DNA from 3 places in the Acinetobacter sp. ANC 4973 genome. Region 3 is predicted to be linked to each of the others. Evidence: predicted binding sites of a transcription regulator. Region 3 holds the regulator's gene; each other region holds the start of a gene.
What was found. The regulator PhoB, encoded in region 3, activates phosphate uptake and scavenging genes when phosphate is short. The targets are predictions, from matches to a motif close to TGTCATNAANCTGTCATAA.

Region 1 (10,921 bases), on a different contig from region 3:
AAACGCTTATTCTCTACAATATCTTTTAACATCAGTTGGGCTTGTTCATACAAATCTGTTGCCGCTTCACCGACAATTTCATCAGTCAAGATAGCAGGGAACTTGCCAGCCAAACTCCAAGAAATAAAGAATGGTGTCCAGTCAAAATAGGGCACTAAGGTTTCAAGTGGATAATTCTTCAGGACTTGGCTGCCGATAAAATTTGGTTTAGGTGGAACATAGTTGTCCCAGTCAACGCTTAAACCATTTTTAATTGATTCTGCATAAGATAATTTTGCAGCTTTAGGCTGTTTGTTGGCAATACGTTCACGAACTTTTTCATATTCAGCACGATGCTCTGCAACAAAAGCAGGTTTCATTTCTTTCGATAGCAATGTTGTTGCAACGCCTACCGCACGTGAAGCATCGGCGACATAAATCACCGCATCATTAGAATATTGCGGATCAATTTTTACCGCAGTATGCGCTTTAGATGTTGTTGCACCACCAATCAATAGTGGAATATTAAAGCCTTTACGCTGCATTTCTTTGGCAACAAAAACCATTTCATCCAACGATGGTGTGATCAAACCTGACAGACCAATGATGTCACATTTTTCATCAATGGCCGTTTGTAAGATTTTTTCCGCAGGCACCATCACGCCAAGGTCAACAATGTCATAGCCATTACAACCCAGTACAACACCTACAATGTTTTTACCAATGTCATGAACGTCACCTTTTACGGTGGCCATTAGGATTTTACCTTTCGAGTGGCTACCTGATTTTTCAGCTTCGATGTATGGGTTTAACCATGCTACGGCTTGCTTCATCACACGAGCCGATTTTACCACTTGCGGTAAAAACATTTTACCCGAACCAAATAAGTCACCAACCACGTTCATGCCATCCATGAGCGGGCCTTCAATTACATCTAAAGGTCGAGTAGATTTTAAACGGGCTTCTTCGGTATCGACATCAATAAATGCAGTAATACCTTTAACCAGCGCATGTTCAAGACGTTTTTCTACAGGTTGATCACGCCATTCTAAGTTTTCAACTTGTTTTTGTGCAGCACTTTGACCACGGTACTGTTCTGCAACTTCAAGTAGTTTTTCAGTTGCATCCTGACCGCTTTCACCTTGATTCAGGTTGCGAACAACATCTTCAACTGCATCTTTGAGTTCTTTGGGAATATCATCGTAAATTGCCATTTGGCCTGCATTTACAATGCCCATGGTCATGCCTTGTTTAATGGCATAATACAAGAACACCGAGTGAATCGCCTCACGTACAGGTTCATTGCCACGGAATGAGAATGATACGTTCGAAACACCACCTGAAATCATGGCATGGGGAAGATTTTGTTTAATCCAACCTGTCGCTTCAATGAAATCAACCGCGTAGTTATTGTGTTCTTCAATACCCGTTGCCACAGCAAACACGTTCGGGTCAAAAATGATGTCTTCAGCAGGGAAGCCCACATCATTAACCAATACATCATACGAGCGTTTACAGATTTCACGCTTACGTGCCGCAGTATCAGCTTGTCCGGCCTCATCGAAGGCCATGACAATAATAGCAGCACCGTATTGACGGCATAAACGTGCTTTATGTACAAACTCGTCATAACCTTCTTTTAAGGAAATCGAGTTAACAATCGGTTTGCCTTGTACGCATTTTAAGCCGGCTTCAATGATTTCCCATTTTGATGAGTCAATCATGATCGGTACTTTGGAAATTTCAGGCTCGGACGCGACTAAATTTAGGAAATGCACCATCGCACCTTGCGAATCGAGCATGCCTTCATCCATGTTAATGTCGATGACTTGTGCGCCTGAAACCACTTGTTGTAGTGCAACATCAAGTGCTTCAGCAAAATTTTCTTCACGAATTAAACGTAAGAATTTTTTTGAACCTGTAACGTTGGTTCGTTCACCGACATTTACAAACAGTGAATCATCATAAATATTAAAAGCTTCTAAACCACTTAAACGACAGGCAGGTTTAATCTCTGGGATTTGACGTGGCTTAATATCTTTAACTGCATTGTAAATAGCACGAATATGGTCAGGCGTAGTACCACAGCAGCCGCCAGTAATATTAATCAAACCACTCATCGCAAATTCTTTTAAAAATGCTGCGGTTTCTTCTGGTGTTTCGTCATAACCACCAAAAGCATTGGGTAAGCCTGCATTGGGATGGGCTGAAACGAAAGTATCTGCAATATCCGCTACAGTTTTTACATGCGGGCGCATGGCATCTGCACCCAGCGCACAGTTAAAACCTATCGAAAGTAAATCGCCATGACGTACCGAGTTCCAGAATGCTTCAGCAGTTTGGCCCGTTAAGGTACGACCTGAAGCATCGGTAATGGTGCCTGAAATCATCAGGGGTAATTCACGACCAATTTGATTGAAGACTTCTTTCACGGCAAAAATTGCAGCTTTACAGTTAAGTGTATCGAAAACAGTTTCAATCAGAATGATGTCAGAGCCACCCTCAATTAAGGCATGTGTGGCTTGAATATAATTTTCTTTGAGTTCATCAAAAGTGACATTACGAAAAGCAGGGTCATTTACATTGGGTGAAATTGAACAGGTACGTGATGTTGGTCCAAGTACACCTGCGACAAAACGAGGTTTATCAGGGGTTGAATATTTTTTACAGGCTTCTTTGGCAATACGTGCCGCTTCAAAGTTAATCTCATGAACCAAATCTTCCATGTGGTAATCCGACATGGAAACACGCGTACCATTGAAACTGTTGGTTTCAATAATGTCTGCACCTGCATCTAGATAGTCTTCGTGAATACCTTGAATAATATGCGGTTGCGTCAGCACTAAAAGGTCGTTATTGCCTTTTAAGTCAGAGGCCCAGTCAGCAAAACGCTCACCCCTATAATCTGCTTCTTCTAATTGATGGCGTTGAATCATGGTGCCCATAGCACCATCAATAATCAGGATGCGTTTGGTGAGAAGCTCTTTTAGGGTGGCAAGCGTGGACATAAATAACCCCAATCCGATGGAATACAAAATGGGCATGATTTTAGCAGAATTACACTACATTTGAGGAATATTCAGCCGACTTAGTAAGACACAGTTTTTAAATAACCCTATTTGTGCTGAATTTTTCATCGAATTGAAATATGGCTCAGCTATGATCTGAGTCCAGATAAGAAAAAAATTGAGTGATGAACGGAATTAGAAAGATTTTTTATGCAGTGATCCAAATATTTTGAAATATTGCGGCGCAATTTATTTTGAGCTTCAAAGATTGCAAAATGATGGATTTAAAAGAATTTAGCTCCCTAAAATAAAGCGGGAGTGATTTAAATTAGCTCAATTGTTAAAATTTGGCTTTATATGGCACCTCTTTGTCATATAATTGTCACAATTAAATTGAACAATAAGGGGATTTTATTATCCCCTTGAACCGTCTGCATGAATTCTAATATTCCTCCCGTCCAAGATCAGGTGCAATCCGTGCCACAGAAATCGACGAATGTGCATGTTGCCACACCGAAATTTTTTATGCCGGTGTTTTTAACGGTTATTATTTCTACTTTGGTGTACATCGGCTTTCAACTTGCAGCTGATTTGTCACATGTTCCAACTTTAAGTTTATATTCCGTTATTCTTTTAGCCACTGCACTTTTGATTGCCTTAGGCTTTGAATTTGTTAATGGTTTTCATGACACTGCCAATGCGGTTGCTACAGTCATTTATACCAATGCTTTATCTGCACCTGTTGCTGTGATGTGGGCAGGCTTTTGTAATTTTCTTGGTGTAATGGTTGCAAGTGGTGCTGTTGCTTACGGCATCATTGCTTTATTGCCTGTCGAGTTGATTATGAATGTCAGCTCTGGGGCAGGTTTTGCCATGGTTTTTGCCATGCTCATCGCCGCTATTCTTTGGAACTTAGGGACTTGGTTCTTGGGTATTCCAGCGTCAAGTTCACATACCTTAATCGGTTCGATTTTAGGTGTGGGAATTATGAACTACATCTTGCATGCCGGTAGTGGTGCCAGCGGTGTAGATATGGACCAAGTGATGAAAGTCGGCAAAGCCTTGCTGTTTTCACCTTTAATTGGTTTTGCTTTTGCTGCGGTCGTATTCTTGTTAGTGAAAAAAGTTTTCAAAAAACAAGTCGAACTTTTTCAACCGCCTGAAGGTAATAAGCCACCACCGCCTTTAATTCGTGCCATCTTAATTTTTACCTGTACCGGTGTCAGTTTTGCACATGGTTCAAACGATGGTCAAAAAGGTATGGGCTTAATTATGCTCATTCTGATTGGTGTTGTACCGCTAGCGTATTCGTTGAATAAAAACTTAGATACTCAACATATTCAGTCATTTGATCAATTATCAAATCAAACTGCGACTGTTATGTACGCCAATCATAGCAATATTTCGGATACTCAAGCACGTGAAGTCTTGACGTCATACATTCAAACCAAAGAAATGAATAAAGACGTCATTCCTGCTCTAGCAAGCTTAACGGATCATTTGGGTGATCGTGTAGCTCAGTATCGTGATTTAAAAGATATTCCTGAAGCAGATACATCTATTATTCGCAATGACATGTATTTAAGTAGCACTGCATTTAAGCGTTTAGATAAAAATAAACAGTTACCTGCAATGTCGGAAGCACAAAGCAAAGTGGTTAAAGAGTACCGCTCTAACTTAGACTCGTTCTTACAATATATTCCGACTTGGGTGAAAGTTGCAGTTGCACTGGCACTTGGTTTAGGCACCATGGTGGGCTGGAAGCGTATTGTGGTGACAGTGGGTGAGCGTATTGGTAAAAACCATATGACTTATGGTCAGGGCATGTCGGCTGAACTTGTGGCAATGACCACCATTGCAGCGGCAGATGGTTTTGGTATGCCAGTTTCAACCACACACGTTTTGAACAGTGCGGTTGCGGGTACTATGGTTGCCAATAAATCAGGCTTAAACTTTGCAACAGTGAAAACCATTCTTTCTGCATGGGTCTTTACTTTACCAGCAACGATTTGTTTATCTGGTGGTTTGTATTGGTTGTTCTTACAGTTTGTTTAAACAAGCTATATGAAATAAAAAACGCTGCAATTGCAGCGTTTTTTATTGGTTTTTTGATATGGTCTGACTTTTACAGACGCTTAGAAGAGAGTAGATAAACTACCTATGGTGAATAGTCATCTTGTATTAAAGCCAAAACTGAGTTTCAGCTTTAATCGGTTAAAGATAAAAATTACTTCTTAAATAATCCGTATATTTTCTTCATCGGTAATTTATCATTGGCAAAGCCATAGATTGCTGCAAAAGGCAGAGCGGTACGTGCTAAATAAGCCACACGCCATAAACCACCATGGTTTGCACCTTTCATCATTAATTCTAAAGGATGGGCCAAAGGGGTTTCTGGATTGGCAACCGAGTCAGGATTGCGTAAGTCATGAACCCATAATGCTGCCATAAGCGCATTGGTGGTTTCTGGACTAAATGATTCAACATCAAACAGACTGGCACCATTAAATGCAGCTTTTAATAACGGATTTTTAGTCACCGAATGGGTTGTGGTCGAGGGTGCAATATTAATACTGACACGTTGTCCAGAGTGACGAGCTAAAGTTGCACGCCACTGTTGAATGCGTTTTGCCAAAGCATAGTTGGGGCCTTGTTCTACCACCAAACAATCGGCAATACCATATTCCTTGCCATTATCAGAAGAAATTAATGTTTTTAGATTTTCTTTGAAGAAATGCTGACCCGAAACAGTGGAAATACTTTTGCTAATAATTTGCTGGGTTTTAGAACGTTGTTGGAACTTCTCATGTGACGCCTCTACCACCTCTTTAGGAACGGCATAGACATCGGTTGGCGTACACATAAACATTAAACTGGTGTCAGCCTTTCGCTCACTCACGTACTGCATAATACTGTCCATGGCCATAGAGACACGAACATGTTTTTCACCATCTAAATAAGCAATCGCTGCTAGATCAAGCTGATGTTCACTTTGAGTCAGCCAGTGTGCAATTTCTGGTGTTTGAGTCAGTAAATCAGCCCCTAATTTTTTTTTCAGCGTAGCAGTTGGGGTGTTTTCATCTAGCTTTTCTGCGCAGGGTGCATATAGTGTTGCATTGCCTTGTTGAATCGTCTTTAAAATTTTGTCCCAAACACGGCTATTGGGTAAATCGACAGCCACGATGTTGGCTTTCCATTTAGATAACCACGTAAGGGGGCCTGCTTCAGAGCCTGCACCAAATAAGACCATGGTACGGTCAGAAAGATTGAACCATTCAGGATGGGCCTGTGCTGCACGTAAAGCATCTGCATGGCTAAGCTCAATAATTCCTGCATCTTGCCATGTTTGAATTTGGTCTAATAAGGCCTGACCTTGCAATTTTTGTCCTTTATAAGGTACATACCATTCAGGTGCAGCATGACTTTCACCTTTAAGCTGAACGGTATGCAAATTTGCTGTATCGACATCATTCATGATGTCTTTGAGTAAATAGCGTTGACCATTGCGATAAAAATCAAAGCTATGTTGGGCCTTGTGTAAGCCTTGTTTTGCGATGGTAATCGGATTTTTGGTGCTACGAATACCGTGTTCAACCAAAGCTTTAAAATAGATAGGATAATTTTTACGCCAATTTTTTTCTGTGAGTGCATCCATTGATGATTTATTGTCAACAATAGAAAGGGCTTCAGCAATAATTTCTTTACCTGTCTGGGATGTGCTGGCTTTATTGCTGGCTGGATTGATTGGAAATTGAAGACCATCTAATGAAGTAGACATGCAAAATATCTCGTTTTTTTGATTGTTAATATACAGATGTCTACATTATCTATGCCAAATTGATTTATGGGGTAGCATTTAATGACAAAATTGTGTAAATCTTTTTTAAAATAATTTTTTTTACAATGATTTTAGCGTCTTGAGAAAGAAGGGCAACAGCGCTTTAAGCTTTAAATCCACCATCTTAAAAGCTCAGTGTATTTGGCACGACGTTCAGAGCTTTTTAAGCATGCCGTGATCAAATTTAATGACATAATCAGAATTTGATTTTACTCTAAAAAGGACGCTGAATTTTAACGTCCTTGAGTATTGATAAATGAAGCATAAATTTTAGAAAGGAAGTTGCATCAGCTTATTTAAAAAGTGTGGAATCACACGTGGTTCTATAATGATGGTCATGATCACACCGTAAGCTGCTCCCCATAAATGGGCACTATGATTGATGTTCGAATTGCCACGTTTGCCAGACCAAATGCTATAGCCGATATATAAAATGGCAAAAATAATCGCAGGCACTGGAATAAAGAAAACAAAAATCAGTTTCCACGGTTCAAATAAAATATACGCAAACAAGACTGCTGAAACTGCGCCAGAGGCACCTAGACTGGCCCAGCGATGGTCATTTTTATGTTTTAAATAACTGGGAATAATTGCGACAATTAGACCGCCTAAATAGAATAAAACAAAGCCAAGATCAAAAAAATACTGTCGATAAAAACTTTCAATTACACTGCCAAAAAAGAACAGCGTAATCATATTGAAGATTAGATGTGCGCCATCTGCATGTACAAAACCATGGGTCACAAAGCGATCATATTGCCCACGTTGCATTGCAGGTGGCCAAAAAATAAGGCGGCTCATGACTTTCTGATTTGAAAATGCAATCAGTGAAACAACCACTGTAATGAGGATCAAGCTAACAGTATGGTTAAAAGGTAAATCTAGCATAAAGTGAAGGTTCAGCTTTTAGATATTTGTTTTAATAATGCCATTAAATGAAGGGCTAAGATGAAATTTTATAATAATTCCGACAATTTTAGTTGATTTTTTTTTATTACCCCGCATCTTCAGTTAAAATAGCCACTTCAGCTTGAGGAAATATTATTATGTCGACTGAGAACATCAGCGCTGCAGTTGCAGAAGAAATTCCAAATTTATTGATTACGCCAACAGCACAAGAGTATTTGTTTGATTTACTTGAAAAACAAAATACACCAGGTATTGCTGTACGTGTTTTTGTGGAAAATCCTGGTACGCCACGTGCTGAATGTTGTATGGCATATAGTGCGCCTGAAGAAATTATTCCTACAGACTATAAACAAGATTATCCAAATTTTGCGGCTTATATTGACGCGCCATCTATCCCATATTTGCTAGATGCTGTGATTGATTACAATAAAGACCGTTTTGGTGGGCAATTGACGTTCCGTGCGCCAAATTCAAAAGTGCCACGTGTGGGCGCAGATGCTTCAATGGAAGAGCGTATTAGCTATGTATTACAAGCCGAAATTAACCCCGGTCTTGCTGGACATGGTGGTAATTGTGCTTTAGTTGAAATTGTTGAAGATGAAGAACATGGTTTAACGGCTGTATTGAAATTTGGTGGTGGTTGCCAAGGTTGTTCAGCCATTGATGTCACACTAAAACAAGGTGTTGAAACGACCTTGAAACAGCATATTCCTGAATTATCTCGTGTGGTTGACCAAACGGATCATACTCAGGCAGAGGGTGCTTATTTTAAATAATTTTTGAAATAAGTTTATGAAAACCTCCAATTATGGAGGTTTTTTTATGCAGAAAATAAGCATAAATTTTTGAGCTGAACTCAGTTTTAGATTGTGCAGAGAACATATAGGTCAGACTTAAATTTATGATGAAAATCGCTAATTTTGTTTAAAATCCAAAAAATAAAACTAAAGAATAATGATAATTATTATCAATATTGATTGCAATGTGATTGCTTTTTGTTACACTGTGCAACGAAAATTGCAATACTTATCCACTATTTGCCACTTGGGGGCCTTGAATGACCAAGCGTATTATTCGATCTGCATTATCTCTGACAATATTCTCCTTTATGATAGGTGCTACGCATGCTGCTGATTCACAAGAGACTTCAAGTGAAAATCAAATTCAAGAACCAATAAAGTTACAAACTATAGTCGTAACGGCTGAAGAACAGTTGAAACAATCATTGGGTGCTTCTGTTATTACAGAAGAAGATTTAGATAGACTGCCTGTCATCAATGATATTTCTGAATATGTTCGACGTATGCCAGGTGTTAACTTAACAGGGAATAGTTCAAGTGGTGTACGAGGAAACAATCGTCAAATTGATATTCGTGGTATGGGACCAGAAAATACCTTAATTCTGATTGATGGAAAACCAATTAACTCACGGAATTCAGTTCGATATGGGTGGGGTGGTGAGCGAGATACAAGAGGGGATTCAAACTGGGTTCCAGCTGATGCAATAGAATCTATAGAAGTTATTCGAGGACCTGCCGCTGCCAGATATGGATCAGGTGCTGCTGGTGGTGTGGTAAATATTAAAACAAAAAAAATTACGAATGAATTACATGGTTCTGTTGATCTATATACCAATCAACCTGAGGATTCTAAAGAAGGCGAATCTAATCGAGTTGGCTTTAATGTAAGTGGTCCAATTATCAAAGATATTTTATCTTATCGTTTATATGGTAATTTTAATAAAACAGAGAGTGATGACTGGAATATAAATAATTCTATTGGTAGTACAGCTGCTGGACGAGAGGGTGTCAAAAATAAAGATATTGGTGCTCGTTTAGGTTGGCAAGTTACAGATAATCAGGCGTTAACTTTGGATATTACTGCAAGCCGTCAAGGTAATATTTTTGCAGGTGATTCACAGTACAGTTCAGATGCAGATGCAAATAATATATTAAAAGAATTACTCGGCACTGAAACGAATACAATGTATAAAGATGGTTATGCTTTGACTCATGAAGGAGAGTGGGATTGGGGGAATAGTAAGTTTATTGCACAATATGACAAAACTAGAAATAAACGTTATTTAGAAGGTCTGGCTGGTAGTACAGAAGGAAGTATTAATACACTTACTGATAAACAAACATCTTTATTAAATACATTAAGATTATCTGGTGAAGTGAATATTCCATTCGATTTGTATGTGCCGCAAGTATTAACTTTGGGTACAGAATTGGTTGAAGATAAATTTAAAGATTCTTCATCAACAAGGCAGGCAGATGCAACTGGGCAATTAGTTTCGGGTAATCGTTCAAAAATGTCTTCTAATATATATTCTGTATATATTGAAGATAATATGCATTTAACAGATAGTACTGATTTAGCATGGACAGTACGTTTTGATGATCACAATAAATCAGGTGATAATTGGAGTCCTGGTCTAAATATTACGCAAAAACTTGGTGATTATTTCACATTAAAAGGCGGTATTGCAAAAGCCTATAAAGCACCAAATATGTATCAAAATGCCGAGGGCTATTTACTTTCTACTCGAGGAAATGGTTGCCCAATTCAATCAAATGGTGTTGCACTATCAAATTGTTATTTATTAGGAAATCCAAATTTAAAACCTGAAACATCTGTTAATAAAGAAGTAGGTATCCAGTTCGATAAAGATAATGTGAATGCAAGTTTAGCGTGGTTCCGAAATGACTATAAAGATAAAATAACTTCAGGCACTACAGTTTTAAATACGATTGGTATTTATAATATTTTACAATGGGAAAATACACCGAAAGCACTTGTTCAAGGTTTAGAAGGAAGTCTTAGCCTTAACTTTGATCGTATTAACTGGACCAATAACTTTACTTATATGATGGATTCGAAGGATAAAAAAACAGGTAATCCTTTATCAATTATTCCGAACTATACCATTAATTCTATTTTTAATTATGAAATTAATGATCAATTTGATACCAATTTTGTATTTACACAATATGGTCGTCAAAAACCACGTCAGTTTGCGAAAAGTAATACTGAGCAGAATAATGGTATAAATCCTGAATCTGTAAAAAATTATAGTATTACAGGAATTAATATGGGTTATAAACACAATGATCATTTAAAACTTACTATAGGTGTGAGTAATTTGTTTGATAAACAAATTTTACGTAATAGTAATTCAGATAGT
Region 2 (10,921 bases), on a different contig from region 3:
AGATAGTTTTCATCGGCATGCAAAACATCAATCAATGGTTTCGTTAACAAATCATAACGCCAACCTAAGAGGTAAGCAGGTAAATCTTGCTCATCATTATGAAAGACCACATGCTGATACAATGCATTGAGCCATTTTTTACGCATCAACACTTCTTTAGGTATGGTGGTTTCATTCACCACAGCTTGAATAACAGCATCGACCTTTTCACCAATATCTTTTGATGAATGACGAATTGGACGTGCCATACGAAGTGGCCATTCTGCCTGTTCTGGCAAAAACTTAAGTAAATCTAAAATGGTTTTACCATGATCACGCACAATATTTTGACGAATATCTCGAATGCCTGATAACTGGAAGTGATTGCATGGATTTTTTTCGACCAAGTCAATCATGGTTGAACTTTTCAGAATAAAACTACGTGGATAATTCAACGCTTTTACGATCTGTTCACGCCACGCAGCTAATTGTTGTAACTGCATCAATTGACGGCGTGAATGACGATAATTCCCAATATCATGGTAAAGCCGTTCTAACGGCGTTTCTTGACCAATTTCATAAGTCAAATGACGGCAATCTTCGAGTGCAAAATCAAGTAAATATTTATCAGTTAATTCATTTTGAATCTTATTGGACAAATTCATCAAATACAGTACATCATTGGCTGCATAAGCGAGTTGTTCTGGACTCAGCGGACGTGCTAACCAATCAGATCTCGTCTGATCTTTATCAATATCAACATTCAGCATTTGTTTTAATGCATTTTGATAGCTCACTTGCAATCCATGTCCCAAAAAAGACATTCCGACTTGAGTATCAAAAACATTGGTTAAAGTTTTTTGCTGTGCATAATGATAAATTAAATCGATGTCTTCACTACAGGCATGAAATATATTTTGCTGTGCTTGAAATAATTTTTCCCAGAATATAGACAAATCTAAACTTGCCCCATCAAGTAAAAAAACTTGATCTGCAACATTAATTTGAAATACACCCAATTTAGGCCATAGGGTATCTACTTTGATGAATTCTGTGTCTAATCCATAAATGGACGTTTGACTCATCAAATGTAAAATATTTTCTAAGTCTGGTTGTTGCTGAATGAATTGAAACATATTACTGAGTCTAAAATCAGATTCTCTTTAAAAGCATATTAACCTATATATAACATTTAGATATAACAAATTTTACTTCTATAGCATCTATTCACTGTGTTTTTGGCATTTAAATGAAAATACAATGAGTTTTTATATCTTTTTTATATAAGTTTAAACGTGATTAATACACCTTTTACCCATCTTTCATTATTACATAATGAATAAAATAAAGAACATTGCACTTATTTCATTCGCATTCGATTATGTACAGCTTGGCTTAGAGTATGACTATCCACATATTCAAGTTCTCCCCCTTGAGGAACCCCTTGAGCGATTCGCGTCATTTGCACAGGTAAATGCTTGGTGGCTTCAACCAAGTAATGGGCTGTTGCCTGACCTTCTACTGTCGCATTGGTTGCTAAAATCACTTCTGCAACTTTACCTTCATTGAGTCGCTGCACCAAATATGGAATGCCAATCTCTTCAGGGCCAATACCATCAAGCGGTGACAAATGTCCACCTAATACATGATATTTACCACGAAAACTACCACTTTGTTCAATCGCCATCACGTCCGCAGGTGATTCAACTACACATAAAATTTGATCATCACGTTCATGTGAAAGACAAATATCACAAATTTCATTTTCAGTCAGCGAATGGCAAACGCTACATTCATGAATATAGGTCGTTGCTTCATTTAAAGCATGTGCTAACCCTATCGCACCTTCTCTATTTTTCATGATCAGGTGTAATGCCATACGCTGAGCCGATTTCGGCCCAACGCTTGGCAATATACGTAAAGCTTGCACCAGTTGATCAAATCGATCACTAAACACTAAACGTATTCCTTAAAATAAACCTGCAAGACCTGGTGGTAAGCCCATACCAGAGTTAGCAGCTTTCATTCTTTCTTCAGAAACCGCTTCAGCTTGACGCGCAGCATCATTCATTGCAGCCGCGATTAAGTCTTCAATCATATCGGCATCATCTTGAAGCAGTTCAGGACTAATTTCGATACGCTTTACCACATTACGGCACGTCATAGTAACTTTAACCAAACCACCGCCTGCTTCCGCATGCACTTCAGTTTGAGCAAGTTCTTCTTTTGCCTTTTTCATGTTGACTTCAACATCTTTTTGCATACGCTGAGCTTGTTGCATTAACATATTAATGTTCATAAAAATCTCCGAACAAATAAATTCTAAATCAATATCTATAAATTAAATTAAGTCTAAACCACGACTAATATCGCGGATAATATCATCAATATCTTCCAAACCAACAGAGACGCGAATTAAACCTTCACAAATACCCGCTGCTTCTTTGGCATCGGCTGAGAGTTTACCGTGAGTTGTGGTCGCTGGGTGAGTAATTGTTGATTTTGCATCACCTAAATTACCCGTAATTGAAATAAATTGGGTATTGTCGATGACTTTCCAAGCCCCTTCACGACCACCTTTGACTTCAAATGATACAATACCGCCAAAACCTGTTTGTTGTTTCGCAGCAAGCTCATGTCCAACATGTGCTGGTAAACCTGCATAGTAAACTTTTTCAACGTTCGCATGCGTATCTAAGAATTCAGCAAGTTTTTTCGCACCTTCAGAGTGTGCTTTCATACGTAAACGTAACGTTTCTAAACCTTTTAAGAATACCCAAGCATTAAATGGACTCATTGAAGGGCCAGTGGTACGCACATAACCAAATACATCTTCAAGCAGTTGGTGATTCCCTACTACAGCACCACCTAAAGCACGACCTTGACCATCGAGATATTTGGTTGCTGAATAAACCACTAAATCTGCACCAAATTTAATCGGTTGTTGCAAAACTGGTGTACAGAAACTGTTATCAATCGCCAACAATGCACCATTGGCATGTGCAATATCAGCCAAAGCCTGAATATCTGCAATTTCAGACAGTGGATTAGATGGAGATTCAACAAACAGTAACTTGGTTTCAGGCTTAATGGCATTTTTCCATGCCGCTAAATCTGTCAAATCAACAAAATCAACACTTACACCAAATTTAGCCACGTATTTTTCAAATAAAGATACAGTTGAACCAAACACAGCACGTGAACAAATAACATGATCACCCAATTTTAGATACGACATTGCAACAGCCATAATTGCAGCCATACCCGTACTTGTTGCAACAGCCCGTTCAGCCCCTTCTAAAGCAGCTAAACGCTTTTCAAACATGGCGACAGTTGGATTGGTAAAGCGTGAATAAATATTTCCCGGTTCTTGACCTGAAAATTTAGCTGCCGCCTCTGCTGCATTTTCATAAACAAAAGATGAAGTGAGGAAAATTGGCTCACCATGCTCACCTTCAAAACTACGTGTATGACCTGTACGAATGGCTAAAGTGTCTAATTGGTATTCAATGTCGTCTTGCTGGCTCATCTTTATTACCCAGTCCTGAATTGCCGTTGCGAATAATTGCCAACATTTTGAGCGTCTATGGTATTTAAGGTCAAGGTATAATGCATAAATATCGCCTACACTTCGATCAATCCACTCATGGGCGAGTACAAGCAGCCATGCTTCACGTTAAAAATAAACTAAAAAACTTATCAACTCGTTTGTTTGATTCAAGCTCGCTGGTTTTATCACAAACAACGGCGTATGACGTTATTGCCGAATATAAACAAACGCGTATTCGTTATTACGCATCGCCCAATAAACAATATAAAGAACCGCTGGTCTTTGTTGCCCCGCTTGCAATCAACATGGCCATTTATGACCTCTACCCTTATCGCTCATTGGTCAAACATTTTCAGCATAGTGGTTTTGATGTCTATTTGGTGCAATGGGGACAATATAACTATAAAGATCGTTTTTTAAATTTTATGTCTTTTATTGATGATGCCATTCCCCATTGTATCGAGCAGATTCGTAAGCACTCAAATAGTGAAGAAATCTCATTACATGGTTGGAGCATGGCAGGTATTTTCGTGGTGCTCTATTGTGCTTTGCGGCAACCCAATTTTGTCAAAAATTTGATCGTACTGGGTAGTCCTGTAGATAGTTATGCCTCTGGTCGTACCGGTAAACTTTTTCAAAAGGTGAATCAACTTATTGCTAAAAATAAAACACTACAAAATAAAATTTATTCTGAAGCTGTGCCAAAAAGCTTTATCCACACCTCGGGCTTACTCAATGCGATTGGATTTAAAATCATTGATCCCAAAGGCTGGTTTCATAGCCAAAAGCGGCTTTTTTTGAATTTAGATAACACCCAAGCCTTGTACGAACATGCCACCATGGGGAATTTTCTCAACAAAATGATTGATTATCCTGGTGGCATCAATCAAGACATGATTTTTAATGTTTGGCTACAAAATCCACTAAAAAATGGCGTTATACAATTACAAGATAAGAATATCGAATTAAAAAATATTCAATGCGCTTTATTGATTGGCGCAGGTCGTAGCGATCAGATCGTATCAGCAGAGGCTGTTAAGCCTTTAATTGAATTGACAAATAGCCAAGATGTCACGTTTACTCTTATCCCCGGTGGGCATTTAGGCCTAATGTCGAGCCAATCAAGTGCAAATGAGTTCTGGCCATTGATGACCACTTGGCTAAAACAGAGATCGAGCAAAATATAAAGGATATACCATGATTCAGTCAGTTGCATTTATCGGCCTAGGTGCTATGGGTTACCGCATGGCGGCACATTTACCTCAACATTTTGATACGGTATATGTATGGAATCGGAATTTTGAAAAAGCCAAGCAACATGCAACTGAATATGGCACCCAAGCCGTAGAACTTGAGCAAGCCGTTCAAGCCGATGTTATTTTTTCTTGCTTACCGACCAGCAAAGACGTTGAAGAACTGATTGCCACTGTCAAAATCAAATCAGGTTCCATCTGGGTCGACTGCACCAGTGGTGTACCTGAATCTGCCAAAAATCTAGCAACACAATTAAAATTACACAATATCGACTTTCTTGATGCACCTGTTAGTGGGCAAACCATTGGTGCAGAAACAGCAACTTTAACGGTTATGGTTGGTGGCGAATCGGCTGCTTTTGAAAAAGCTCTACCTGCGATGCAAGCTTTTGGTAAACTGATTAAACATGTGGGGGGTTCTGGTGCAGGGTTTTCAGTTAAAGCTGTAAATAACATGCTTTTGGCCGTAAATTTGTGTTCTGTTGCAGAAGGCTTTACTGCCCTCAAAGCCCACGGTGTCAACCTGCATGAAGCCCTTGATTGTATTAATGCCTCAAGCGGAAAAAGTGGTGTGACCGAAACAGTTTTACCGCAACGCATTTTAAACCGTAGTTTTCCACTGACCTTTGCGCTGCCATTATTAGCCAAAGATACAGGTATTGCATTAGACTTGGTTCGTGAAGCGAAGCTCTCTGCGCCTGTCATTGCTTTAACTCAAAGTTTAATTCAAGCTTCTAGCGATTTATCAGAAAAAGACAGTGACTTTTCCAGTGCTGTAAAAATGTATGAATCATGGAGTAAAATTACACTTGAGTAATAACTCGCCATTGAATAATGATAACTAAACCTAATATTGTGATGATGTGCTTTACACAATGTTAAACCTGAGGAAACTCTCATGACTAAGTTTACAGTTGCAATGTTTGCAAGCCTTGCAACCTTCATCGGGGCAAATACCTTTGCAGCAAGTGCCGAGCAAGAGTGTCAACAATTGAAAAATGACCATGATGTCATTTATGCATCTAAAGGTTTCTGCTTTAAAGATCCGGAAGCTAAGGCGAGGTTTGGCAATAATGATAATTGCTATACAACTAAACCAAAATTTTCAGAAAAAGAGCAACAACGACTTGACGCCATCAAAGATCGTCAGAAAGAATTGAACTGTAAATAATTACAGCAGACAATTACTTTTAAGGATTAGACATGCTTTACGATGATCAAAATATTTTTGCACGCATTATCCGCAATGAACTTCCTGCCATTAAAGTTTATGAAGATGATCAAGTTGTTGCGTTTATGGACATCATGCCACAAGCTGAAGGCCATACGTTGGTTATCCCTAAAACGCCAGCTGTAACACTGCTTGACCTCGCACCAGAAGCTGCTGCTTACACCATTCAAATTGTGCAAAAAATTGCACAAGCTATGGAAAAAGCATTGGATATCAAAGGTGTTGTCCTCATGCAACTTTCAGGTGCCGCAGCAGGTCAAACCGTACCGCATGTGCATTTCCACTTAATTCCAACGTCAGTACATGAATTAGGTAAACATGCTTTACACATGGGTGATCAAGAAAAAATTAAGGTCTTGGCTGAAAAAATTAAAGCCGCACTTTAATTTAAATCATCTAAAATAAAATGGAGTTTAGGCTCCATTTTTTATAAGTCCATAATAATAAAAAATATTAGATCCAAATAAAAAAACCTTAATACGTCACCAAACTGTCATTTTTTCTTCACCGCACTGTCATATCCATTACAGATACTGCTTAGCAAGTTGGTTAGCTTCTGTAACTTTTTGTACTTAAGCAAACTAAAAAAAGAGTCAAGCAAGGCTATCGCCATTAAGAACAGTGTTTTGGAGAAATCTCAATGAAAAAATTGCTTCTCGCTGCAGCAGTTACAACTTTAAGCTTAAGTGCAGCGCAAGCAGCACCAACTTTGTACGGTAAAGTGAATGTAAGTGTCGACAGCTACGATGATGGAAAAGATGACAAAGTAGAAGTCAATTCAAATGCTTCACGCCTTGGTGTTAAAGGGGAAGAGAAACTAACTGAGAAACTCTCAGCAGTTTACCAAGCTGAATGGGAAATTGATGTAGATGGCGGTGATGACGTATTTAAAAAACGTAATATTTTCGCTGGTTTAAAGTGGGCTAATCTAGGAACCTTAAAAGCAGGTATCATGGATACACCATTTAAAGATGCTGCTAATGGATACCGTGACGTATTTAATGACTATGCACATGCCGACATCAAAGAAATGATGTATGGTGAAGAACGTGTAGAAAATGTCATTGGGATTGAAACCGATCCTAAACTGATGGGTGGATTAGTATTTGCTCTTCAAGCTCAACAAGGTGAATCTACCAGCAGTACAGTAACTTATACTGACGGTGCTCGTGACAGCATTGGCGATGGTATCTCCACTTCACTTTCATATGCCAATAAAGACCTCGGCTTAGAAGGTGTTATTTCAGGAAACTTCAAATCTATAGGTGACTTCGCGGCTGTTGGCATTTCAAATGCTCCTGCTGACGCAATCCGTGTAGGTGCTTCTTTCGACCTAGGTAAAATTGGTGCGACAGGCTTATTTTTAGGTGCGATGTGGCAAACTGCTGAAGTCTCTGATTATTTAGGTACTGAAACCTATCGTAATGTAGAAGAAAATGCATGGTTAATTTCAGCAACGTACAAGCTTGGAAATACACCTTGGTCTTTTAAAGCTCAATATCAAGAAGCTGACACTGACTGGACTACAGCTACAGTAACGGGCGATACCTCTGCAAAACAATGGGGTATTGGTGCAGATTATAAATTAAACAGCCAAACAAAATTATTCGCGAGTGCAGTACAACGCGAGTGGGACAACAAACGTACAAGCGCTGGAGCTGCTGCTGCAATTCCAAATGCTGACGAAAATGTTTATGGTTTAGGCATGGAAATCAAATTCTAAGTTCAAATGAATTAAAAAAGACCACCTAAAAGGTGGTCTTTTTTATTTCACAAAATCACACCAAATGCCGCAAAAAATCGACTGTTTTAAAAATATCTCCATCATTATTGTTATGCTTAAATGCAAAATTCTAATTAAAATAAAAATCAATCTCATTTGATAAACATTATCTTAAATACCAGTTTTTAATAATACACAACTGTTTTAGTCAACTTTAAAATAATACTAAAGCATTTTCGTTGGTTTTACAAAAAACCAATACAAAGCATTTTACTCAACTTTAAAATCCTGAAATATTAGTTTAATTTTTGTTTAACCTGTTTTTTAAGTTGTTGTTTAAATTAAGTTAAATAATATATTTTTATTTTAAGTGTTCCAGCTATTTATTTTTATTATTGTTTTGTTAATAATAGATCTTATGTTTCAAAATAGGCTTATGTAGATGAGCTTAATCCCCAAAGATTTCAATCAAAAATTAGTGCGAGAAATCACGATCATATTAATAATTAAGATCGTTCTCTTACTAACAATCAAACATATCTGGTTCGATGCTCCGACCATTCCTAAAAATTTTGACAATCAAGTTGCCGAGCATATTGCTGGCAGCCCTTCCCAAATCAAGGAGACACGTTGATGATTTCTGAAAGCGTGGTCGATCTTTCGCGGTTCCAATTTGCGATGACCGCGATGTATCATTTTATTTTTGTTCCACTGACTTTAGGTCTGGCTTTTATTCTTGCCATTATGGAAACCACGTATGTGATTTCTGGTAAAGAAATTTATAGAGACATGACTAAATTTTGGGGAAAACTCTTCGGTATTAACTTCGCTTTAGGGGTTACCACTGGCTTAACCATGGAATTCCAGTTTGGTACAAACTGGGCATATTATTCACATTATGTGGGTGATATTTTTGGTGCTCCACTTGCAATTGAAGGCCTGATGGCATTCTTTTTGGAGTCCACTTTTATTGGTTTATTCTTCTTCGGATGGGATCGACTTTCTAAAGCTCAACATTTAGCGGTCACTTGGCTGGTTGCTATTGGCTCCAATCTGTCTGCACTATGGATTTTAGTCGCCAATGGTTGGATGCAGAATCCAGTCGGTTCAGCATTTAACTATCAAACCATGCGTATGGAGTTAGTTGACTTTGGTGCCTTGATTTTTAACCCAGTCGCTCAAGTTAAGTTTGTACATACCGTTTCAGCGGGTTATGTAACGGGTGCTATTTTTGTACTTGCGATTTCAAGTTTCTACTTATTGAAAAAACGTGATTTACCTTTTGCCCGTCGTTCATTCGCAATTGCGGCGATCTTTGGTCTAGCATCTACACTATCGGTGATTCTACTAGGTGACGAGTCTGGTTATGAGATCGGTGATGTGCAAAAAACTAAACTTGCAGCAATTGAAGCGGAATGGGATACCCATCCTGCACCAGCACCATTTACTTTATTTGGTATTCCAAATAAAGAAACCATGACTACGGACTATGCAGTCAAAATCCCTTATCTCATGGGAATTATCGCAACTCGTTCTACAACAAAAGAAGTAACGGGCATCAAAGACCTCGTTATTCAGCATGAAGCACGTATCCGTAATGGTATGGTTGCTTATGCACAATTAGAAAAACTTCGTGCCGGTGATCAATCAGCGGAACTAAAAACAGCATTTGAACAATCTCAAAAAGACTTAGGCTATGGCTTACTTCTTAAAAAATACACACCAAATGTGGTTGATGCGACTGAAGCAAATATTAAAGCAGCCGCTTTAGACACCATTCCACATGTTCCAAGTTTATTCTGGGCTTTCCGTGCCATGGTGGCCTCTGGTTTCTTAATGTTGTTGTTATTTGCCCTTGCAACTTTTGCTGTAGCAAAACGCAATGCAGAAAGCAAACCGTGGTTACTTAAATTCGCTCTATTTGCTCTCCCTTTACCATGGGTTGCAGCGCAAACGGGTTGGTATGTTGCTGAAGTAGGTCGTCAACCTTGGACGATTGGTGAAGTTTTACCTACACATCTCTCAACTTCTTCATTAAGTACTGGCGATGTTTGGGGTTCAATCATTGCACTTGCAGCATTCTATACAGTACTTCTTATTATTGAGATGTACTTGATGATCAAATTCTCTCGTTTAGGTCCAAGTTCGTTACACACAGGTAAATATCATTTCGAGAAATTAGCAGCAAAAGATAATGCAAATCACGCTAAAGTTGAGGAGCCTCAATCATGATCGAATATGAACTTCTCAAAATCATCTGGTGGGTATTGGTTGGTGTCTTACTGATTGGTTTTGCACTTACAGATGGTTTTGATATGGGCTCAATGGCACTCATGCCATTTGTAGGAAAAACAGATGATGAACGTCGTGCTGCAATCAATACGATTGCACCACACTGGGAAGGCAACCAAGTTTGGTTCGTGACCGCTGGTGGAGCACTATTTGCTGCTTGGCCAATGGTTTATGCCACTGCTTTCTCGGGCATGTACTGGGCACTATTACTGGTCTTATTTGCTTTATTTTTAAGACCTGTAGGCTTTGATTACCGCTCTAAACTGCAAAATACACAATGGCGTACGTCTTGGGATTGGGGTTTAGCTGTTGGTGGTGCAGTTCCTGCTTTAGTGTTTGGTGTCGCGTTTGGCAACATGTTCCTTGGCGTACCTTTTACATTAGATGAAACCGTCCGTTCAACCTACACAGGCAGCTTCTTTGCCCTACTCAATCCATTTGCTCTAGTTTGTGGTTTAGTCAGCTTATCTATGCTGTGTGCGCATGGTGGTGCATGGCTCATGCTTCGTACCGATGGTGTTTTGCGTCAACGCTCTGCAAAAGCAACTCAAATTATGGGCATCGTATACTTAGTTTGCTTCTTAGGCGCAGGTGCATGGTTATACTTCGGTGGTATTGAAGGCTATACATTAGTACAACCTTTTGATACCAATGGTGTAGCCAACCCATTAGCAAAAGAAGTACTCACCAATGGCAACCACGGTTGGATGAACAACTATTCAACCTATCCAATCACTATGCTTGCTCCAATTGCTGCAGTTTTGGGTGGATTACTGATTGTCTTGGCTGCTGGTAAAAATAAAGCGGGTCTTAGCTTTACAGGCTCCACTTTAGCCGTAACAGGTTCCATCTTAACGGCTGGTTTTGCACTATTCCCATTCCTCATGCCATCA
Region 3 (10,921 bases):
GAATTCTGAAAACATCATTGACCTCCGCGTTGAACAATTACGTCAACAAATTGGCGATCAAAAAGTTCTTTTAGGTCTTTCAGGTGGTGTTGATTCATCGGTTGTTGCGGCACTTTTACACCGTGCGATTGGCGATCAGCTGACTTGCGTATTTGTAGATAACGGTTTACTTCGTTTGAACGAAGGCGAGCAAGTGATGGACATGTTTGCAAAAAACATGGGTATCCGTGTGATTCGTGCCGATGCTGAAGAGCGTTTCCTAACTGCACTGAAAGGTGAAGTTGATCCAGAGAAAAAACGTAAAATCATTGGTCGTGAATTCATTGGCGTATTTGCTGAAGAAGCACGTAAGCTTGATGGCGTAAACTTCCTTGCACAAGGGACAATTTACCCTGACGTGATTGAATCTGCGGCAACTAAAAATGGTAAAGCACATGTGATTAAATCACACCATAACGTGGGTGGTTTGCCAGAAGATTTAGCCTTTGAATTGGTTGAGCCAATTCGTGACTTGTTTAAAGATGAAGTACGTCGTTTAGGGACTACTTTAGGTTTACCGTTTGAAATGCTATATCGTCATCCATTCCCAGGTCCTGGTTTGGGCGTGCGTATTTTGGGTGAAGTGAAAAAAGAATATGCTGACATTTTACGTCTTGCAGATGATATTTTCATGCAAGAGCTTCGTGCCAGCGGTTGGTATGATAAAACTGCGCAAGCATTTGCGGTATTCCAACCAGTTAAATCAGTTGGTGTTGTAGGTGACGGTCGTCGTTATGCATGGGTGATTGCGCTTCGTGCAGTTGAAACGGTTGACTTTATGACAGCGCGTTTTGCACATCTTCCTTATGATTTGGTTGATAAGATTTCAACACGTATCATGAATGAAATTGCTGATGTTTCACGAGTTGTTTATGACGTATCGTCTAAACCACCAGCAACGATTGAGTGGGAATAATTTAGGGATTTCAAGAAGCAACGCTTCTTGCCTAAATTACGGCAAAGGCTATGCCTGCGGCAGTGAGTAAAAAATTACTTCAAAAAGAGCGCTTAGGCGCTCTTTTTATTTAAAATTAAATCGTTAAAGAGAAATTTTTTTATTTTATGATCCGTGAAGGCTCTTATTCATGAAATTATTGGCAGAGAAAATGTTGCTATCAAAACTTTAAATGCTGTCAATTGCTTTGCTCAATAATTAGGATTAAGTGAAGAAGAACTAAATTTGATGTACTAAGCGTAAGAATATTTTTTAAAATCGTTTCGATGAAGAAAATTTATAGTTATTTATACGTATAAATGGCGACTTGATTACGTCCATTTTTCTTGGCTTCATAGAGTGCAATATCTGCATTTTTAATCAGTAAATTTAAATCGTTTTGCTGTGGTTGCAGTTGAGAGATACCAATGGACACGGTAAAGTTGAAAAACAATTTATTTTGAATACAAATTTGATGGTTTTCAATTTTCTGGCATAAGCGATTGGCAATAATAATTGCTTCATCCAGTGTGGTGTTGGGCAATAAGGCAATAAATTCTTCGCCTCCAAAACGAGCGAGTACATCGGTGTAGCGCATTTCTTGGCGAGAAATCTCAGCAAGTATACGAAGAACCTCATCCCCGACATCATGTCCGTAGGTATCATTAATTTTTTTGAAAAAATCGATATCAAACATCAGTAAGCAGGCTAAATTATATTTTGGCCATTTCTGAATGGTCTTTTCAGCCATCTGCATAAATTGTCTACGATTATTGAGTTGGGTTAGTTCATCTGTATGAGCAAGTTGACATAAAGCGTAATAATTCCAATCATTTAATAAAACCCGTAAAAAATTCCGTTTTGAATTTAAAGTATTATTCCAACTGATATACATGCTGAGTAATAAAACAGGGGTATATGTGAATGAAAATAGGATAGCTTCCTGAAAACTGACTAAGTTAAATACTCCTCCTAAAATAATTCCACTAGTGAGTAAAGAGGTAAATATGGAATATCGAAAGGAGACCTGTATGCATAAATTGCCCAATAAAATAAAAATAACAGAAGCATAGATATAGGTGTGAACGAGTGGACTCTGTGATAAATACAACAGTCCTAACCAGACGACCGCGGCTATTGCGACATAAATAGGCAGTAAACTGTCTAAAATATTAATATTTTTACAGTAACGGAAGAAGAAGATATTGATGAGTATTGCGCCTAGTACCAAACTGAGCCGCGCTATAGCAGAAATCATAACGATTTCAGGTAATAAGAACCAATCTACAAAAAAATAGATTAAAAATGTAAGTTGACCAATGTAATTAACGTATTTTAAAAATTGTCGTTGGTGTTTATTTTGATAGTTTAAGTAATATTGCTGAAATTGTATTGGAATACGCGTGATTGGAGCATCTAATGCTTGTTCTATTATTTTTCGATTTTCAGCACTACACACTTGCTCAGGTAAAATATAAGCAGTTTCATGGTTAAATTTTTTTTCTCTAGGTGTTTTAAAATGATGACTATTTTTATCATTTTTGTCACGAGAGCTTTTTTGATCTCTCCTAAACATTTAAATCAGCCCTGTATGGGGTGTACGTAAAGAATCATATGCTGAAGAATAAAACTTGTATATAAGATAAATACTGAACGGTTAGTGCAATTGTGACAATTTTTTTTATATGTATAAAATTCATATGAATAAGAGATTAATATTCAATTAGATCAATCAGCAAAGGATTGCTCATCAAGAAAAGTTTCAAAAATGATATTGTCCTATACATAGTATTCAGCGTATTAACTGACTTATAGGCTGAGTGTGTAAGAGTCTATATGATGATAAGAATAGATGAAGACATTAAAAGCACGGTTTAGTCCGTAAGACTTAGGATAAGAATATGACCAATAGTAACTATATAGAGCTTTCTAACTCAGACGATTGTGAAAAATACGTGAATCAATTTATTCAGGAATTCCCTTTGCGTAGTGCAGAAATTGGGCAGGGAACCGTCATTAAACGTGCATTGCCCAGTCGCCACAAACGCTTAATTGGCGCATGGTGCTTTCTAGATCATGCAGGGCCAGTCACTTTTCCTCAAGGTGATGGTTTAGATGTTGGCCCACATCCGCATATGGGTTTACAAACCTTCACTTGGATGATTGAAGGCACCATGATGCATACCGATAGCTTAGGCACCAAACAATTGATTCGCCCGAAGCAGGTCAATTTGATGACCGCAGGTTATGGTATTTCACATACTGAAGTTGCGCCAGAAACGGAAACCCATATGCATGCTGCTCAGCTTTGGATTGCATTGCCTGATGATAAAATAAATATGGCACCGCGTTTTGACCATTATCCAGAACTTCCCGTAGTCGAAAAAGATCAGGTGGAATTCACCATTTTGGTTGGTGAGTTTTTAAAAACCAAATCTCCTGTTGCGGTGCATACCGAATTACTCGGTGTCGATTTAACCGCAAAAGAATCGACCACCACGCGACTTCAACTCAATCCAACCTTTGAACATGGTTTTATGGCTTTGGATGGGACGGCTGTGGTGAATGGTCATGAATTGACTGAAGACAATATGGTGGTGTTAGAGCCCGGTCTGGCTGAAATTGAAATTCAGTTGCATGCTGGCAGTCGTATTTTATTGTTAGGCGGCGAACCGTTTGAGTCACCGATATTGCTATGGTGGAATTTTGTCGGACGTACGCCGGAAGAACTGAGCCTTGCCCGAGATCAATGGATTAATCAAGATCAACGCTTTGGTGATATTGCGGATTATCCAGGTCCAAGATTAGAAGCACCTGCCTTCCCAGATAAAATGCGTGCATCGCGATAAAAACAAAATAGAGGATTCATGATTATGGCAATTATTGCAAATGCTGAAGTACGAACGCTTGCTGAACCTTGGTCGGGTGAGGTGAGAAGTGGCACACACCAATTTATCACCGATAAACCTGAGTCTTTTGGTGGACAAGATCAAGGGCCTGCACCTTATGATTTGATTTGTTCTGGCCTGATTTCTTGTACCATGATCACGCTAAGCATGTACGCCAGCCATAAAGGGCTTGAGTTGGGTGAGTTTTCGGTTGAAGCTGACTTTTATGCCAATAAAGAAGGCAAAGAATGGATTGAACGTCGTTTATCTTTTGCACAGCCGCTATCGGAGGAACTGAAGCAAAAAGTTTTAGAGATTAGCAGTAAAACGCCTGTGACCAAAACCTTGTTGCGTAGTGTAGAGATAAAGACCGTACTTGTTGAATGACCCGATAGTTATGACATTTTGTGTAAAGCAGGGTGTCATTTTTTTAGAGCGATGCGTATAGTCAAAGCATAAAAATAGAGGTCAAAAAATGATTACATTACACCACTTAGATCAGTCGCGTTCTTTTCGAATTTTATGGGCTTTAGAGGAATTGGAACTTGATTATCAAGTGCAGTTTTATCAGCGCTTACCGACTTTTGCTGCACCCCCTGAATTAAAATTGGTGCATCCTTTGGCGAAAGCACCAGTATTAACCGACGATGATCAAACCATTGCGGAATCTGCGGTTATTTTACAGTATTTGCAAGAAAGCTATGATGTGCACCAGCAGTTTAAACCGCAGCATAAAGCAGAACAGCAGCAGTATCGTTATTGGATGCATTATGCGGAAGGTTCGTTAATGCCTTTATTGGTGATGCAGCTGGTGATGAATAATGTACCCAAACATGTGCCGTGGTTGATTAAGCCGATTGCAGAAAAAATAACAGTCGGGGTCAAGACTGGATTTATTCGTCCTCGTTTAAAAGATCATATTGAATATTTGGAAGATTATTTATCCAAGCATGAATATTTTGCTGGTACATTTTCTTTTGCAGATGTTCAAATGTGGTTTCCATTAGAAGCGATTCAATCCAGAACAACGGGTTCTTATCCAAATATCAAGGCATATCTACAACGTATTGCGCAACGTCCAGCGTTTCAACGTGCACGCTTGAAAGAGCAAAATTTAGCTTAAATTAGATAGTTTGTATAAATCAAAAAATGTTCAATATTTGATTTTTTAAAATCAGCACTACCTCACTTGATGAATTCAATTTTTATGCCTTTGCGTAGGCAGTATTTCTACTTTTGAAAGGTCAAAATGAGGAGCACTGCTACGCAAGAAAAACCTTTTGTTTCCCATACACGACATCCTGAGCCAGTTTTAAGCACTGCTTTAAAATGCAGCGCAAGGATGGGAAACGTGTGGCATCCATGCCACACTCATGAATTCAATACCTGTTAAAATTTGTTTTAAATTTTGGCTTTACGAACTACTCATTTTGATCAAGAAACGACTTGTAAAAGAAGTCTATTATTGATACTAAGTTTAAAAAACAGGCACTATAAAGTGCTGATATCGTTAGCTCATATGGTAGAGACGTTCTTTCGGGAACACCACTTTAAAGGTTGAACCTTGATTTTCTTTCGATTCAATTTCTAAGTGTGCGCCGTGTTGCATGAGCACATGCTTGACAATTGCTAGACCTAAACCTGTTCCCCCAGTTTGACGGCTACGTGCGCTATCGACACGATAGAAACGTTCGGTTAAACGGGGTAAATGTTTGGGGTCAATGCCAATGCCAGTATCTTCAACGGTAAAATACCCTTGTACTCCGTCATCGTGCCAGCCCATGGTAATAGTGCCCCCTTTGGGGGTGTATTTAATGGCATTGGTAATGAGGTTGCTAAACGCACTGGCAAGTTCCATATCCGAACCAATCAGGTCACAATGACTATCAATTTCGAGGTTCAGTGTATGCCCATAATCAACGTTATAGGCTTGCGCATCATCAAATAATTGATTCATCAGACTGGGCATTTCAATAATCTGATTTTTGGCAATTTGTTTGTTGCTTTCTAAACGTGAAAGCAACAGTAAGTCATTGACCAAGGCATTCATCCGTTTGGTTTGTGCCTGCATTTGGTCAAAGGCACGTTTCCAGCGCGGGTTTAAATCTTCTTGATCGGTAAAAGTTTCAATATAACCACTCAGTACAGTCAGTGGCGTGCGTAATTCATGGGAAATATTATCGACAAAGTCCTTACGCATTTGTTCTAGGTTATGCATACGCGTCACGTCATATGCCACCAATAAGCGACTTTCTCCACCAAAACGGGTCATTTTAACTTGCACATAATGATCTTCAAAAGCTGAAGATTTCATTTTTAAGCCGTCAGGTGCTTGGTCAATATGATTAAAATATTCAATAAAATTAGGCTGACGTAGAATCGTTAAAATATTACGCCTACGGTCTAGAGGTTGAATCCCCAGCAATTTTTCTGCTGCTGGATTCCACCATTCAATTTGGTGTGATTCGTCAATTAACACCACGGCTTCTGCTAATGCCACCAGTGAGGATTGAGCACGATCAATTAAGCCGACCATTTCTGCTTGTACAATACGTTCTTGGCGCTGTGCACGATAAACATTAAATAGTAATGCACCCCAAATGCCGTCTAAATTAGGCGGTACATCATAAGGACGATTAGAAATCCATTCATTGACCAAATACAATGAACGTAATTGCAGGACAAAAAAGATGCTAAAAGCGATAAAAATTAAAATCCAAAAATACCCAATCCCGATGCCAATAAAACTGGCAATCAGCAGGAGAAAGGCGAGTAGACGTAAATCTTGCTTCGCAAAAGTCCATAAGCTGCTGTAGCGAAATTTTTGATGTTCTCGTGTCAATTCTGGGACAGGGTACGGTTCATACATAAAACACAATTTACCTAAAAAACGGCTAACCTAAAGCGATATCCGCGCGGGTAGAAAAACGATAACCTGTGCCACGAACCGTTTGGACAAAGCGGTCTACAGCATATGGTTCGAGCACTTTGCGTAAACGTCGAATATGCACGTCAATGGTACGGTCTTCAATATATACGTTACCACCCCAAACTTGATCCAGCAATTGAGCGCGTGTATACGCACGTTCTGGGTGGGTCATAAAGAAGGCCAATAAACGATACTCGGTAGGACCCATCTCTAAAATGTTCTGACCAAAACTAACACGTTGGCTCACTGGGTCAAGGATTAAACCATTGGCATCAATGGTTTTTTCGCCACTTAGCGCATTGGCACGACGTAACACCGCTTTAATACGCGAAACCAATTCTCGGGTAGAAAAAGGCTTGGTCATATAGTCATCTGCACCTGCATCGAGACCTTGAACTTTATGGTCTTCTTCACCGCGTGCGGTCAGCATAATCACTGGAATTTCGGTCAGTGTCTCGTCACGTTTTAAGCGGCGACACAAGTCAACGCCACTGATCCCACCCGGTAGCATCCAATCGAGTAAAATAAGTGCAGGACGTTGATCCACAATCATTTGGTGCGCTTGTTTCGCATCTTCTGCTTGTAAGCATTGAAAGCCTGCCATGTCTAAAGAGGTATGAATCATCTCTCGAATGGGAAGTTCGTCATCGACGATTAAAATATAGTCATCTTTCACAACGCAATATCCTATTTGATGTTAACGGTGAACCGTTTTGTATTTATGACAGGCTTATTACAAAGATTAATTATGACAGTATCATTGCAGAAAAGGGCACTCTGCCCATTTTAGCAAATAAATGTGACAATTTTTATCTGATAAAATCAAGATTTTAAAATAAATCAGTCATATAAATATAACAAATTCAAAGCTTTGAATATTTTTTGATATGCTCATGATCATGGGTTTTCTTTTTTTAATATTTTTCCTTTTTCTGAAAAAGTATTCAGCAATGATAAAAAAACGATACTACACGATGATAAAACATCTTCCAGCGATTGTTTAAAGCCGCTGACCACCCAACGAATCGCAATTTGAGTCACATAACCATTCAGCCCCGTAGCAACGAAGGAAATTTCACGTTCTGAGCGATCAATATGCGGCATCATCAGCATGACAAAGGCCTGAATCATACGGTCAAAGCGTAACATGGTTTCATGAATGGTGGCTTGATTATGCAGTTCTTGAACCAGCATGGCATCGATATAAATAATTCGTGCCATTCGTGGATTATCTCTTAATGTGGTGAGTAAAGCGGTTAAACCTGCTTCAATCATTTTTCGTGGATCGGTGGATGCCTGCATGATGGCTTGCATCACATTGTGTTGTAATTGATCAATTAAGGTTAAAAAGATAGTTTGAAAAAGTTCATCACTTTTCTTAAAAGATTCATAAAAATAGCGCTCGGTAAGCTTGGCTTGATTGCAAATATCTTTGACCGTAACCGCAAAGAAACCATGTGTACCATAAGCTTCAATGCCCGCTTCAATCAGTTTTTCACGACGTGCTTGTTTACGTTCAGTTAAAGATAAGCCTTTAAATTGACGTTCTTTGGTTTTTGACGTTTTCTTTTGTTTTTCTTGGAGATGGTCGTGTGGTTCAGTCATAAAAGTCGTGTGCCAAATGCAATCAAGGTTTGCCCTATGTTAACAATAATTTGTGCGTAGACCTATGCTGGAAATCGAAGGAGGGTCTTTATTCTGTTGTTGATCTAATATTATATTGACAATGAGTATTGTCAAAATTATATTGGGTGGATGAACTGTACATCATTGCAGTAAAAAAATAACCAATCTGTTTGGCTTGATGATGCAGAAAGAATTGAATAAGGATGAGTCATGAAAAATTTTAAAAATAAAGTTGCAGCAATTACAGGTGCAGGTTCGGGCATTGGACAGCAATTGGCTGTTCTTTTGGCGAAACAAGGGTGTCATTTGTCATTGAGTGATGTTAATGCACAAGGTTTAGCACAAACCGTTGAATTGCTAGAAAAAAGTAATGTTCGTGTCACAACGCAAAAGTTAGATGTTGCCGACCGTGATGCAATGAAGCTTTGGGCTGCTGATACGGTACAGAATCATGGTTCAGTCAACATGATTTTTAACAATGCGGGGGTCGCACTGGGTTCAACCGTTGAAGGGGCTTCTTATGAAGAACTTGAGTGGATTGTGAATATTAACTTTTGGGGTGTGGTTTATGGCACCAAAGAGTTTTTACCGCTGATCAAGAAATCGGGTGAAGGGCATGTGATTAATATTTCCAGTCTTTTTGGTTTAACGGCGCAACCGACGCAGTCTGCCTATAATGCGACCAAGTTTGCGGTGCGTGGTTTTACTGAATCATTACGTCAAGAACTGGATATTGAAAATTGTGGCGTGAGCGCATTATGCGTACATCCGGGAGGCATTCGGACCAATATTGCCAATGCCGCAAAAATGAATGACAGCTTAAAAGCACTCGGGATGAATCCTGAAAAATCGGCAAAGACCTTCAATAAATTATTGCGTTGTCCACCTGAAGAAGCAGCGCGTCAAATTTTGGAGGCTGTACAAAAAGATAAGCGCCGTTTATTGATTGGTAACGATGCAAAAACCTTAGATTTAATTCAACGTGTTTTACCAACCGGTTATCAAAAAGTAACCGCGATGGCGACGACATGGAGTAAGCGTTTTAAATAAAAAAATCGCTTCGAAAACCCGCAATATTGATCTGACCTTCGAAAGTTGGATGGTTTGATTCAGCGGCTTTTAAGGACTGAGTTCTGTACTCTACAGGGCTCAGTCCTTTTAATTTAGCCTTGATTTGTTTTGCCTTACTGAGTTTAAGTATCGCAAGTTAGTCATTTTGGTTATGGCCTGCAAGTGTGTCGCTCGGTCTAGGTTTGGGCATGTTGCACATTGTCAACTTTATGTCTTTTGCCAAAGTGGGGGAGCAAACTTAGATGAGAGAGATTTCACCTTTTTTACAAGAAGATTCTTCAATCACACAATCACACAATCACACAATCACACAATCACACAATCACACAATCACACAATCACACAATTACACAATTACAGAGGCAAGAGCCATGAGCCTAACTCAAGCAGAGGCGCAACCAGTCACTGTGGCAAGTGCGGCAAATAAAGTCACTGGCTCAAAACCGACACCTTTATCGCCTAAGCCCAATTCACCTTCTTGTGCAGACCCCCAACGCACCGATAAACCATCTGCTAGAAAATAGGCATCAAATAAACCTTTTTCAGCGGTTTGCGCCAGTTCGATGGCATAATCTAGACTTAAATGATCCTGCGGACGTGACTCCGGATGACGCCAACCTGCGGCATGTTGTGAGGTGGTTGGAATGAAGGCACCCAGTTTAATTTGACGTTTTGACATTGTTCTATCCTATTGATTGTATTTTTCTCAATAGTGCATATTCAATATCTATGCCAGATAAAAAAATTAATTAAAACAATAGTATAAAATACATAATATTTTTAGGTGTTTAAAAATAAACAGCAAAAATGGGCGATTGTTGAGAATCAAACAGCATAAAAAATACTGATGTTATCTCAAACATGATCTCAATCAGATTGATCTCGGCGTTAAATCAAAGCTTGAATGGTTTTTCTTTTCCAGACCAATTGATAATACAGACCTTGCAGAATACATAAGCAGACAAATGCCAAAGCATAAGCATACCAAATGCCTTGTAATCCCCACCATTGACTAAATAAATAGGCACATGGCACTTCAATGGCAATAATAGCGAAGATGTTAATGATCATGGGTACAGTGACCGTCCCGCTGGCACGCATGATTGAGGCAAAAATTGAACTGGCACCAAAGAATAGAATTGACCACAACACGATAAATAATAACTGTTGCCCCAGCGCCACGACATTAGGGTCGGTAATGAACAAGGCCATTAAATATTTGGAGAATAGATAAGCTAAAGTGACCAAAGTGCCCGTAACCAAAATATTCATACTCAGTGCGGTACGCGTCACTTGCGCGAGTAAGTCCGATTTTCCTGCGCCAATGGCTTGCGCTGCAAAAATTGAAGCCGCAATGGAAATAGACAGGGCAGGGAATTGAATATAATTCAACACCTGATTGACGGCACCATAAGCTGCTGTTGCATTTGAACC

Region 1: the regulator PhoB is predicted to act here: its motif matches at 3,357-3,375, upstream of B9T30_RS09385 (inorganic phosphate transporter).
Region 2: the regulator PhoB is predicted to act here: its motif matches at 6,494-6,512, upstream of B9T30_RS15165 (porin).

Annotation. Positions count from the first base shown of each region.
Region 1 covers NZ_NEGM01000006.1:30,193-41,113, reverse strand. The annotation lists gene metH (methionine synthase) at 1-2,987, opposite strand, end outside; gene B9T30_RS09385 (inorganic phosphate transporter) at 3,423-5,042, shown strand; gene B9T30_RS09380 (hypothetical protein) at 5,215-6,765, opposite strand; gene B9T30_RS09375 (rhomboid family intramembrane serine protease) at 7,096-7,713, opposite strand; gene nfuA (Fe-S biogenesis protein NfuA) at 7,872-8,510, shown strand; gene B9T30_RS09365 (FepA family TonB-dependent siderophore receptor) at 8,792-10,921, shown strand, end outside.
Region 2 covers NZ_NEGM01000021.1:7,719-18,639, reverse strand. The annotation lists gene B9T30_RS15205 (ribonuclease D) at 1-1,115, opposite strand, end outside; gene recR (recombination mediator RecR) at 1,340-1,936, opposite strand; gene B9T30_RS15195 (YbaB/EbfC family nucleoid-associated protein) at 1,949-2,278, opposite strand; gene B9T30_RS15190 (O-succinylhomoserine sulfhydrylase) at 2,321-3,508, opposite strand; gene B9T30_RS15185 (alpha/beta fold hydrolase) at 3,646-4,716, shown strand; gene B9T30_RS15180 (NAD(P)-dependent oxidoreductase) at 4,727-5,599, shown strand; gene B9T30_RS15175 (YARHG domain-containing protein) at 5,681-5,953, shown strand; gene B9T30_RS15170 (HIT family protein) at 5,986-6,399, shown strand; gene B9T30_RS15165 (porin) at 6,654-7,736, shown strand; gene cydP (cytochrome oxidase putative small subunit CydP) at 8,179-8,370, shown strand; gene B9T30_RS15155 (cytochrome ubiquinol oxidase subunit I) at 8,370-9,968, shown strand; gene cydB (cytochrome d ubiquinol oxidase subunit II) at 9,965-10,921, shown strand, end outside.
Region 3 covers NZ_NEGM01000003.1:219,736-230,656, reverse strand. The annotation lists gene guaA (glutamine-hydrolyzing GMP synthase) at 1-955, shown strand, start outside; gene B9T30_RS05755 (GGDEF domain-containing protein) at 1,278-2,549, opposite strand; gene B9T30_RS05750 (pirin family protein) at 2,875-3,822, shown strand; gene B9T30_RS05745 (OsmC family protein) at 3,847-4,248, shown strand; gene B9T30_RS05740 (glutathione S-transferase) at 4,337-4,984, shown strand; gene phoR (phosphate regulon sensor histidine kinase PhoR) at 5,372-6,730, opposite strand; gene phoB (phosphate regulon transcriptional regulator PhoB) at 6,756-7,466, opposite strand; gene B9T30_RS05725 (TetR/AcrR family transcriptional regulator) at 7,688-8,395, opposite strand; gene B9T30_RS05720 (SDR family NAD(P)-dependent oxidoreductase) at 8,627-9,466, shown strand; gene B9T30_RS05715 (LLM class flavin-dependent oxidoreductase) at 9,870-10,166, opposite strand; gene B9T30_RS05710 (MATE family efflux transporter) at 10,376-10,921, opposite strand, start outside.